Regions from separate parts of the Sporacetigenium sp. TC11 genome, predicted to be linked through region 1. Evidence: riboswitches for the same ligand, from Rfam matches in the RefSeq annotation. Region 1 holds a riboswitch; each other region holds the start of a gene.
The links. A riboswitch is a leader RNA that binds a small molecule or an ion and turns the genes downstream of it on or off. The one in region 1 is predicted to bind S-adenosylmethionine.
Positions count from the first base shown of each region.

Region 2: linked by a shared signal. The riboswitch ahead of ACUSRV_RS00930 (homocysteine S-methyltransferase family protein) and the one ahead of metK (methionine adenosyltransferase) in region 1 are both predicted to bind S-adenosylmethionine.
Region 3: linked by a shared signal. The riboswitch ahead of ACUSRV_RS13860 (methionine ABC transporter ATP-binding protein) and the one ahead of metK (methionine adenosyltransferase) in region 1 are both predicted to bind S-adenosylmethionine.

Region 1 is NZ_JBYVNY010000010.1:83,043-87,226, reverse strand. Features, by position in the region: gene ACUSRV_RS13635 (rod shape-determining protein) at 1-594, shown strand, start outside; gene fabZ (3-hydroxyacyl-ACP dehydratase FabZ) at 628-1,062, shown strand; gene yyaC (spore protease YyaC) at 1,129-1,638, opposite strand; gene ACUSRV_RS13620 (COG2426 family protein) at 1,798-2,235, shown strand; SAM riboswitch class I at 2,338-2,440, shown strand; gene metK (methionine adenosyltransferase) at 2,602-3,795, shown strand; gene recD2 (SF1B family DNA helicase RecD2) at 3,915-4,184, shown strand, end outside.
Region 2 is NZ_JBYVNY010000001.1:193,521-197,704, reverse strand. Features, by position in the region: gene ACUSRV_RS00945 (ATP-binding cassette domain-containing protein) at 1-138, shown strand, start outside; gene ACUSRV_RS00940 (DUF434 domain-containing protein) at 168-884, opposite strand; gene ACUSRV_RS00935 (D-cysteine desulfhydrase family protein) at 1,019-2,008, shown strand; SAM riboswitch class I at 2,104-2,215, shown strand; gene ACUSRV_RS00930 (homocysteine S-methyltransferase family protein) at 2,306-4,184, shown strand, end outside.
Region 3 is NZ_JBYVNY010000011.1:12,583-16,766, reverse strand. Features, by position in the region: gene ACUSRV_RS13870 (MetQ/NlpA family ABC transporter substrate-binding protein) at 25-834, opposite strand; gene ACUSRV_RS13865 (methionine ABC transporter permease) at 855-1,508, opposite strand; gene ACUSRV_RS13860 (methionine ABC transporter ATP-binding protein) at 1,501-2,259, opposite strand; SAM riboswitch class I at 2,337-2,441, opposite strand; gene ACUSRV_RS13855 (patatin-like phospholipase family protein) at 2,651-4,153, shown strand; gene ACUSRV_RS13850 (TatD family hydrolase) at 4,172-4,184, shown strand, end outside.

The DNA.
Region 1 (4,184 bases):
GACATAGCTCAGCCAGATGGGAATATGGTTATAGATATAGGTGGAGGAACTGCTGATATAGCTGTAATATCTCTAGGCGGTGTAGTTGTAAGTGAATCTCTAAAAGTTGGTGGGGATAAATTTGACGAGGCCATAGTTAGATATATGAGAAAACAACACAACTTACTAATAGGAGAAAGAACTGCAGAACAGGTAAAATTAAATATAGGAACGGCATTCCCAAGAGAGCAAGAAGAGTTTATGAATGTAAGTGGTAGAAACTTAGTTAAAGGGCTTCCTGAAACGATACAAATAAGCTCTACTGAGATATTAGAAGCATTAAAAGAGAGTGTTGAGCAAATAGCTGCGACTGCGCATTCAGTTCTAGAAAAAACACCTCCAGAGCTAGGAGCAGATATAAGTGATAGAGGTATAATAATGACAGGTGGAGGAGCCTTATTATACGGTTTGGACAAGCTTATAAAGCAGAGAACAGGGATGGAAGTACACATTGCTGAAGACCCTTTATCTTGCGTTGCAAAAGGTACTGGAGAAGCTTTAAAATCTTTAAAGTTATTAGAAACAGGAGGAACTATTCCTTTTAGAAAGAAATAGATAATTATACGAAAATACTAAGGGAGGGTAATTATGCTAAATGTAGATCAAATAAAGGAATTAATACCGCACAGATATCCATTTTTATTAGTAGATAAAGTAGTTGAATTAGATCCAGGGAAAAAGGCTATCGGTATAAAAAATGTTACCGTTAATGAACCGTTTTTCCAAGGCCACTTTCCAAGCTATCCACTAATGCCGGGAGTTTTAATAATAGAAGCTATGGCACAAGTAGGAGCAGTTGCTATGATGTCTATGGAAGAAAACAAAGGTAAATTAGGAGTATTTGCAGGAATAGATGGTGTTAGATTTAAAAGAGAAGTAAGACCTGGAGATACATTGAGAATGGAAGTTGAATTAAATTCATTTAGAAGAAGCATTGGGAAAGCTAGTGCTAGTGCTTATGTTGGTGAAGAATTAGTCTGCAGTGGAGAATTGATGTTTGCCTTAGTTGAAAAACAAAAATAATTTTTAAAAATATTAAGTCCCAATATAATTATTGGGACTTTTTTCAAAGTAAGGGGGTAATAACCTCTATGTTGCAAGTATAGTGGATAAAGCAATTATCTCAGCTAGCTCAACTACAAAGCTCAGTCTTATATTATTAAATGAAAACTTATTGTTTTCATCTATTCTATCTACTATACCAACTATAGAATAGTTACCTATTTCAGGAAGTTTTTTGCCAACACCTTTTCCAGGAAGTATAGGGCCTTCTCGTATTTGAATATTCCCTATATTGTCTTTTGATCCTAGGCATGCATCTATAGCTAGGAAATTTCCCTTTGGATGCTTATTTTTTATATGCTCTAAAGATTCAAATATATTTAACGCATGTATAGGTTTATCTAATGTTCCATATACAGGATATTTAAAATCACTATTTTTTAACATAGTTCCAACCAAAGGACCTAAAGCATCTCCTATGGCTCTATCAGTTCCTATACAAACGATTATGGTATTTTCTTTTATTATATTTTTTAAAACTTCACTAAGATTTTGTATGACATTCTCTTCTTTATAATTCGTTTTAACTAGATACATCGATACACCTCCTTACCTAAAATATATGAAATTATATATAAAAAAAGACCTATACCCATTCTAGTTAGCAATTTTTAAGCAATTCCTAGTATAACTAATCATATAATTTAATTAATAGAAAAACTATTTAAGAAGATGTAGTTAGGGAGGGGATAAAATTTGAAATATATATTGCTTATGATAATGTCATCTGTCCCTATCATAGAGCTTAGAGGGGCTATACCAGTAGGAATATCATGGGGATTAAATTTGATTTATGTGTACATATGTTGTGTTATAGGATCCACACTTATATCAATACCGCTTATTATAACTTTTAGGCAGATTTTACATGAGCTCAAAAGGCACAAAAAAATGTATAAGCTAGGTTATTTTATAGATAATAAAATAAATAGAAGAGTGAAAAAAATGAAAAATGTAACTATAATAGGCCTAATACTGTTTGTAGGAGTGCCACTCCCTACCACTGGGGCATGGACTGCAGCAGCAATAGCATCTATATTTAAGATGAGAATTAGAGATGCAGTACTAGGTATATTCATAGGGAATATGCTCTCAGGTATAATTGTATCAGCAATATCATTAAAGATTATATAGTGTGTTTTGCAAAAAAGTTGATAAATAGTAAAAAAAATGTTGACATATAATAAATAAAATAGTAATATAAATTCTGTACTAAAAACTTATGAAATCTTAATTACCTTATTAAGAGCGGCGGAGGGATAGGCCCTATGAAGCCCAGCAACCACCCAATTGGGAAATGGTGCTAAATCCTACAGAATTTTATTCTGGAAGATGAGGTTAGTTAATTAACTATGTAATTAACCTCTTTATGTTTAAAGAGGTTTTTTTGTTTTAAAAAAGTTACGATGCATCGAAATAAAACGTAATAATTGTCAATAATATAGTAGAGACTATAGAAGTATAAATTTATAACTTATATACATAAGAGGAGGAACAAAAATGGCAAGACACTTATTTACATCAGAATCAGTTACAGAGGGACATCCAGACAAAATATGCGATCAGATATCAGATTCTATATTAGACGCATTATTAGCGAAAGATCCTCAAGCCAGAGTTGCATGTGAGACTACAGTTACTACAGGACTTGTATTAGTAGCAGGAGAAATATCTACTTCAGCATATGTTGATATACCAAAATTAGTAAGAAGTACAATAGAAGACATAGGATATACAAGAGCTAAATATGGATTTGACGCTGACACTTGTGCTGTGATAACTTCTATAGATGAGCAATCTTCGGATATAGCTATGGGTGTAGACGAAGCTCTAGAAAGCAAAAAAGGCGAAGATACAGATGAAGAGCTAGAAAATGTAGGAGCAGGGGACCAAGGTATAATGTTTGGTTTTGCATGTAATGAAACAGAAGAATTAATGCCTCTACCAATATCTTTAGCTCACAAACTTGCTAGAAGACTAACAGAAGTTAGAAAAAATGGAATGTTAGATTATCTAAGACCAGATGGTAAAACTCAAGTTACTGTTGAATATGAAGATGGCAAGCCAGTTAGAGTACACACTGTTTTAATATCTACTCAACATAGTCCAGAAGTAGATAATAAAACAATAGAAAGAGATTTAAGAGATCACGTAATAAGTAAAGTAGTACCAAATAACTTAATGGATTCTGAAACTAAAGTATATATAAACCCAACAGGAAGATTCGTTATAGGTGGGCCACAAGGAGATACTGGATTAACAGGAAGAAAGATAATAGTAGATACTTACGGTGGATATGCTAGACACGGCGGTGGAGCATTCTCAGGAAAAGATGCAACAAAGGTTGATAGATCTGCTGCTTATGCTGCAAGATATGTTGCTAAAAACATAGTAGCTTCTGGCCTTGCTGATAAGTGTGAAATAGAATTAGCTTATGCTATAGGTGTTGCACAACCTTTATCTATACTAGTTGAAACTTTTGGAACTGGAAAAGTTAGCGAAGAAAAATTAGTAGAATTAGTTAAAAAGCATTTTGACTTAAGACCAGGTGCAATAATAAGAGACTTAGATTTAAAAAGACCTATCTATAGAAAAATTGCAGCTTATGGACACTTTGGTAGAACTGATGTAGATTTAACATGGGAAAGAACAGATAAAGCGGATATATTAAGAAAAGAAGCTTTAGGTGAATAATATAAATTATTTAAAGCCCTGTATATTATACAGGGCTTTATTTTATGTTAATATACCTGTATAATAGTTACAAATTATGTAAATTATAACCGTATCACTAAAATGGTAGGAGAATCGGTATGGAAAAATTGCAGGGAACTATAAGTGATATAATATTTAAGAACGAAGAAAATGGATATACAATAGCAAACTTAACAAATGAAAACGATGAAGTTACAATAGTAGGTTGTATGCCGACGTTAACAATAGGTGAAAGTATAGAAATAGAAGGAAAATGGACAAGTCATAAGTTATATGGATTACAATTTGAAGTAGATAATTTTATTCCAATTACTCCATCTTCAGTAGATGGGATATATGCTTATTTAACATCTGGCATGATAAAAGGT
Region 2 (4,184 bases), on a different contig from region 1:
TTACTCATATCTGATAAAACTGATGATGTATATAAAATAGCTGATAAAGTTAGTTACATAGATAAGGGGAGAATAGTTATGAAAGGTACTAGACGGAATTTACTAGATAGCCATAAGGGTCTAACAACAATTTATTAAGGGAGCCTAGTAATAGCCCCCTTTGTTTATTATATGGAGAGGTTTGCAATCCAAGCATCATTTACATAGTCATTAACTATTTTACTTGATAAATTAAACCAACTATTACACTCGTCAAGTATTATAGAGTCTCCAGTTACAACTCTTTCCATTTTAGAGAGTATAATATCAGCATTTGGTACTAGTTCTACCTCAACAGGTATACCCCAATCATAAGAGTGTTCTAAAATTTTACTTTTTAATCTTCCTGAGTTTGAAACAGGTGAATCAAGAAAAAATTTAGCTTCAGGAACATAAAGTTCTTTAAATGTTTTTCCAATAAGTTTTAGAGCTTCATCAGTTTTATCTATAATTCTATATGTTCCTCTCAAACCTGCCAAATCTCTTAAAACTCCATCAGTTCCGAGTATAAGTAAGCTTTTTGAAAGCGCTACTTCAAGAGTTATTATAAGGTTAAAACCATCTATATATAAACATCCATCTTTACAAGCCTCAAAGGAAAGCATGTTTGATTTTCTTTCTTCACACTGAATGGTAGAAGAAGTTGCCCTTTTTAATGCAGTTCTTTGTCTTGCAGTAAGTTGATAATGTCCCCCAACTAAATCTACTATTGAACTCATTTTGTAGCCTCTATCTAATAACCATCCAACCTCTTGTTGTGCAATCTTGAGTTTTGAAATAGAATCGTCGGAAAACCATTTATAATCCTCTGCATCAAAGCCTCTTCTCGTTGTTTTTTGTGACAAGATCATTTCTCCTTCCATTTTCTAATTATCTTTATTTTTCCGCTTGATAGCAAGTACATACAACCTTTATGTGATTTTTTTAGAAATTTTATAATATAATTGTAAAGGAAATTATTTATATAGGGGGGATAAATATGGCGAATATACCTAATTATATTGCACTTGCAAACCTACCAACAAAAATTGAAAAGCTAGAAAGGTTATCAAAAGAGTTAGGTGGCCCTAATATTTATATAAAAAGAGATGATCAAACTGGGAATGAGATTTCTGGAAATAAAGTTAGAAAATTAGAATTTGTAGTCAAAGAAGCACTAGATCAAGGCTGTAATTTACTAATTACTTGTGGGGGAATTCAATCTAACCATGCTAGAGCAACAGCGGCTGTAGCAGCAAAGTTAGGGATATCATCCTATTTAGTCTTAAGGGGAAGTAAAGATGATGAAGTTGAAGGAAACTATTTTTTAGATAAATTACTAGGAGCTCATATAAAATTAATAACACCTGATGATTATAAAAACAAAAGAACTGAAATAATGGAAGAAATTAAAAATTCAATGACAAAAGAAGGATATAAACCTTATATAATTCCAGAGGGAGCTTCAAATGGACTAGGAACTTTTGGATATTATAAGGCTATGAATGAAATATGCAAACAGGAAAAAGAACTTGGAGTAAAATTTGATACAATAGTTGTGTCGATTGGCTCTGGAGGCACATATAGTGGGTTGTTCCTAGCTAATAAAACTCTAAAAAGAAATACAGAAATAGTTGGAATTAATATATGTGATAACTCAGAACATTTTAAAGATATAATATACGATATTTTAAATGAAAGTATTGATTATACTGAGGAAAAAATAAAATTCTCAAGAGATGAAATTAATATATTAGATGGATATGTAGGAAATGGATATGCTTTGAGTAGACCTGTAGAGCTGGAATTTATATATGAATTTTCAAGAAAACAAGGTATTATACTTGATCCAGTGTATACAGGAAAAGCAATGTATGGTCTAGTAGAAGAAATAAAAAAAGGAAAATTTAAAGGATCAAAAAATATTTTATTTATTCATACTGGTGGATTATATGGGTTGTTTCCTAAAAAAGACTTATTCATATTTTAATTAAAATATGAATTTAAAAAATTTATAATCATATTATTGACAATAAATTAATATTAATATATTATAAATCTATCGCAAAATTTAATATTAAAAACTTCTTATTTAGAGAGACGGAGGGAATGGCCCTATGAAGTCTCGGCAACCATCAAACAATCTGTTTGAAAAGGTGCCAATTCCAGCAGAACAATTTGTTCTGAAAGATGAGAAGAAGACTGCAGTCGTATTATGCGTATAATTTTAAGGTCTTCTCTATTCATCTAGAGAAGGCCTTTTTTAGTTTAAAAAAGGGGTGATAAAATGGGGAAGAAGATATTGGAAAGGGTTTTGGTATTTGATGGGGCAATGGGTACAATGCTTCAAGAAAGAGGATTAAAGCCAGGAGATTGTCCTGAATTTATGAATATATCCAGTCCAGGAAAAGTAGGAGAAATACATAAGGCTTACCTAGAAGCAGGTGCAGATGTAATTACTACTAATACTTTTGGGGGAAATAGAATAAAGCTAGAGGAATATGGATTAGAAGAAAAGGTAGAGGAAATAAATAAAAAAGGGGTAGAAATTGCAAGAGAGTTAGCAATAGAAAAAAATGGATATGTCGCTGCATCAGTAGGACCAACAGGCCAGTTTATGAAACCTCTAGGAGATAAATCTTTTGAAGAATTGCATACAATATTCAAAGAACAAATTAGTTCATTAGCTAAAGGAAAACCAGACTTCATTATTCTTGAGACATTTAGCGATTTAGGAGAAATTCGTGCAGCGCTTTTAGCGGCAAAAGATGTTTGTAATATTCCTGTTATTTGTTGCCTTACCTACGATGGGATAAGAACTTTAACAGGTGTAAGTCCTTCAAGTGCAGCAGTTATATTAGAAAGCTTAGGTGCATCAGCTGTTGGAGCAAACTGTTCAGGAGGACCAAGAGAATTATTTTCAGTAGTAAAAGAATTGTCTGAAAACACAACATTACCTGTTTTAGTCCAGCCAAATGCAGGACTACCAAAACTAGAAGGTGGGTGTGTATCTTATCCACTTGATGATAAAGATTTTATAAATGCTATTGAGCCATATTTTGATTTAGGAATAACATTGTTTGGCTCTTGTTGTGGTAGTACTCCAAAACATACAAATGCATTAAAAAACACATTAACACATTATGATATACCGAAGAGAAATATAAAAGTAACAAGTACCTTAGCAAGTAGGGAAAAAGTAGTAAAGGTAGGAGGCAATTATATTCCAAAAATAATAGGAGAGAGAATTAATCCTACAGCAAGAAAAAAGTTAGCACAAAGCTTAAGAGATAATGATTTTGGAATTTTACAAAAGGAAGCTTATGAACAAATAAATAGTGGATCTCATTTATTAGATATAAATATAGGGACACATGGAATTGATGAAAAAATTACTATGGAAAAGGTAATTCATCTTCTTCAACAAAATGTTGATGTACCACTTGTAATTGATACTACAGACCCAATTGTTTTGGAAGTAGCACTTAAAAATTATCATGGAAAGGCATTAGTCAATTCTGTAAATGGAGAAAAAAAAAGTTTAGAGACTATATTACCTTTGGTAAAAAGATATGGAGCAGGGGTAATTGGTCTTACCTTAGATGACGATGGAATACCAAATAATGTAGAAACGAGACTTAAGATAGCAAAGAATATAATAAAAAAATGTGAAGAATACAATATACAAAAACAAGATATTTATATAGACGTTCTTGCTTTAACTGTTGGTACTGATGATAATGCAGCAATAGACACTCTTAAAGGCTTAAAAAAAATAAAAGAAGAACTTTGTGTAAATACTGTTTTAGGAGTAAGTAATGTTTCTCATGGTCTTCCAAATAGAAATAAGATTAATAAATCTTTCCTTGCTATGGCTATTTTAAACGGACTGGATTTAGCTATTTTAAATCCACTTGAAGAAAATATTATTGAGACTTGGGAATCAGCGTCTTTATTATGTGGTAGAGATTCAAATGCTAGAAACTATATAGAGAGAAATAGAAAAGTATTTACAAATGAAGGACGAAAAGCAGTAGATATATCTGTAGATACTATTAAAGATTTAGTAATAAGAGGCTCATATGAAATTACTAGTATAGCTCAAAAACTACTTAATAATGGAGTGTCACCTATTACTATTATTAATGAAGGACTAATTTCAGGGT
Region 3 (4,184 bases), on a different contig from region 1:
TCGGCGACATGAGGGTCGCGAATTTTATTTTGCAAAGGCAGGAACAACCCCACCTTCATACTTATCTTCTATAAACTTTTTAACTTCATCAGATTGAAGTGCATTTATTAGTGCTTTTACTTTTTCATCACTTTCATTTCCGGCTTTAACAGATACAATGTTAGCGTAAGGAGATTCGGTTCCTTCTATTAATAATGAGTCTTTAGTTGGATTAAGTCCTGCTTCTATAGCATAGTTAGAGTTTATAACTGCTGCATCAACATCACCTAAAACTCTAGGAAGTTGGGCTGCTTCCATAGGTTTAAATGTGAAATTCTTTTTATTTTCAACGATATCTTTTTCTGTAGCTTCAAGGCCTGCATCAGCTTTTAACTTTATAAGCCCTTTATCTTGTAATAATAAAAGAGCTCTTCCACCGTTAGTTGGATCATTTGGTATAGCTATAACAGCATTATCTTTTAATGCATCAACAGATTTAACACTATTAGAATAAAGACCTATAGGTTCAACGTGTATACTTCCAGCTGAAGATAAGTCTATATTGTTTTCTTTTTCAAAACTCTCCATGTAAGGAACGTGTTGGAAGAAGTTGGCATCTATTTCTCCATCATTTAGAGCAGTATTAGGTGTTATGTAGTCAGTAAACTCAACTACTTCAAGTGTAATACCTTCTTTTTCTAAATCATCCTTAACTATCTCAAGTATTTCAGAATGTGGAACTGGCGTTGCCCCTACTTTTAAAACATTGTCTTCTTTTGTTGAAGTACATCCTATTAATCCTAAAGAAACCACACAAACTGTTAACCCTACTGATAATAATTTTTTTAATCTCATTTTTAATTCCCTCCCAATTTTTATCTGTTTTTATTTAATATTTGTACTGTTTTGTTTCCTGAATATTGAATACTTTGAACAAGTAAAACAATAACCACTACAGATGCCAACATTATATCTGTTTGGAATCTATAAAACCCATATCTTATAGCTAAATCTCCAAGACCACCTCCACCAATAGCGCCAGCCATAGCTGAATACCCTATTAAATTTATTAAAGTTATAGTTATATTAGATACTAATGAAGGCAATGCTTCAGGTATTAATATTCTAGTTACTATTTGCAGTGGAGTAGACCCCATTGCTATTGCAGCTTCAATAATTCCTTTATCTACTTCTTTTAGAGAACCTTCTATAAGTCTTGCAACAAAAGGTGCAGCTGCAATTGATAAAGGAACTATACTTGCTGTTGTTCCTATAGTAGTTCCAACTACAAGTCTAGATAGAGGAAACACTAATATCATAAGTATTATAAATGGAATAGATCTACTTATATTAACTATATAGTCAAGAACTCTATATACAATTTTATTTTCTATAAGTCCGTTTTCTTCAGTTAATATAAGTAAAACTCCCATAGGAAAACCAATTATTAAAGATGCCAAGGTAGATACCAAAACCATGTATATTGTTTGTATAATCGAAGGGGTAAGTAACTCAAATAGATTATGCATAACATGCTACCTCCAAATCTAGCTCATTATCGGTATTATCATCAGACCAAAGTCTGTTATTGCTTAGAATTATATCAACTGGACCCACATCTAATATAGAACCTTTTTCTATTACGGCAACTTTATCACATATTTGATTTACAACTTCCATTTGATGAGTTATTAAAACAACTGTGAGATTTAATTTTTGTTTAAGATCCTTAAGTAAATACAATATAGACTTAGTTGTTTTAGGGTCAAGGGCTGAAGTAGCTTCATCACATAAAAGTATTTTTGGATTATTGGCTAAAGCTCTAGCAATTGCAACTCTTTGCTTTTGGCCACCGCTTAATTGTGATGGATAAGCGTATATTTTATCACTTAAATCAACTAATTGAAGTAATTCGTGTACTCTTTTTTCAATGTAATCTTTTTTATAACCACAAATCCTAAGGGGATAAGCAATATTTTCAAATACACTAGCTGATTTTAATAAATTAAAATGTTGAAATATCATTCCTATTTCTTTTCTGGATTTTCTTAACTCTTTATTGTTGTATTTAATAATATTTTCTCCTTCTATGAGTATATTTCCGCTAGTTGGTTCTTCAAGTCGATTAATAGTTCTTATAAGAGTAGACTTACCAGCTCCGCTAAGCCCTATTATTCCGAATATTTCTCCCTTATCTATTTTTAGATTAATATTTTTTAGCGCATGAACCTTAGTTTTATTACCTTCATAAACTTTACTTAGATCTACAATTTCAATCAATTTTACCACTCCTTTTGTTTTAAAAATTAAAAAACCTCTTTCAGCATACGCCGAAAGAGGTAAAAGTTTTTTCAGGAACCTTATCTTTCGGTAAATATACCGCTGGAATTAGCACCACACGTTTGTTAAACGCAGGTTGCCGGGCGTCATAGGGCCAGTCCCTCTGCCACTCTTGATAAGAATGATATTTAATTTTATGTTTTGTTGTTTTCTATATTTGTATTATATGCATCTAGAAATTAAATGTCAACAAAATTTTGAAAAAAATTAATTATAATTAAATTCAAATTATAATTATTAAGTTATTTGTTATTTTTAATATATTATAGATTTTGAGATTTTATGAAGACTTTTTGTAAATAATATAAATAAAAATTAAAAGGGGATATATATGAAAATAGGATTAGCATTGGCAGGTGGAGGAGCAAAAGGGGCATTCCATATAGGAGTATGGAGGGCTTTATACGATTTAGGATTAGACAAAAAAATATGCGCAGTATCTGGAACATCAATAGGGGCAATAACAGCAGCTTTTTTTGTAGATGGAAATCTTCATAGAACAAAAGAAGTTTGGAAATCTATATCCTTTGAACATATAGGATATGTAGATATAATAAAGATCCTAAATAAAAAAATGGTACCCAAAAGAGAAAACACTATAAAATTCATAAGAGAAAATATAAATTTACTCAACATATCAAAATCAGACATAGATTTTTTTGTAGGTTGTACAGATGTAGAACATAACAAAGCAAAGTATTTTAAAATAAATAAAAGCAACCGAAGCCCAGAAAATATAATAGACATATTATTAGCTTCTTCTGCTATACCTGAGGTTTTTGAAGAGGTAGTAATAGATTGCAAAAAATATTGCGATGGATATAAAACTGATAATCTAACTCTAAAACCCCTTTGTGAAATAGGGTGTGATTTAATAATATCTGTAAGTCTAAATAATGAACCTACAAAAGGTGAGGCAAGATACATAAAAAACTTAAAAAGTAAATATCCAAATGTACAAATAATAACTTTAAGGCCAAAACACAATTTAGATGGAGAAAATAAAATAAACCTTCCTATACCAATATCTATACCATGTGTCCCTGGAGAATACGACTTTACATCAAATGGGGCTATATGGAGACTAAATCACGGATATGTAGATACAATAAGAGAATTAAAGGATTATCTTCCGAGCTTAATAAAAGATGAAAATAAAACTAAGATAACTATTAATTTGCCTATAATCAATACAAAAAACAAAGTAGAAATTATGGTCGGAGATTATATGAAATTTGGAAGATACAATTATGAAGATATAGTATGGCAAGTAATTAACAAAGAAGATGATAGACTATTTTTATTGTCTACAAATATTGTAGAATATAAGGAATTCGGAGGTTATGCAAATTGGAAAAATAGTTCAATTAGGGAGTTTTTAAATAATGAATATATATTTTTGAAAGATTTTACTGATTTAGAAAAAAGCCTAATAATACCTGTAGATAATGAATATTTATATGAAAATTCACCTTATGAACCTGATATAAATGGGTGTTTAAAAGGATATGATGAGACGATGAAAAGAGTTTCGAAAAATGATAAGGTATTTATACTTTCCATGAAAGAAGTTGTAGAATTTCTAAAAAAACAAAATTTAGCTTATACTATACATGGGAAATCTTATTGGCTTAGAGATTTTTCTTACGAAAAGATGCCAACATATGATAAGATAAAGTCAGAAAGTTACAAAAAACAAAGAGTAGTAAAAGATAATGCAACAATAAGTAGAAAAGACTATCATGAAATAGACGGTATAAGACCTGCTATTTACATAAAAAAAATTGAAAAATGTATAGGAAAGGGAAGTATATACGATCCTTACATATTATAAAAAATATAAGGTGGTTTTATGTATATAGATG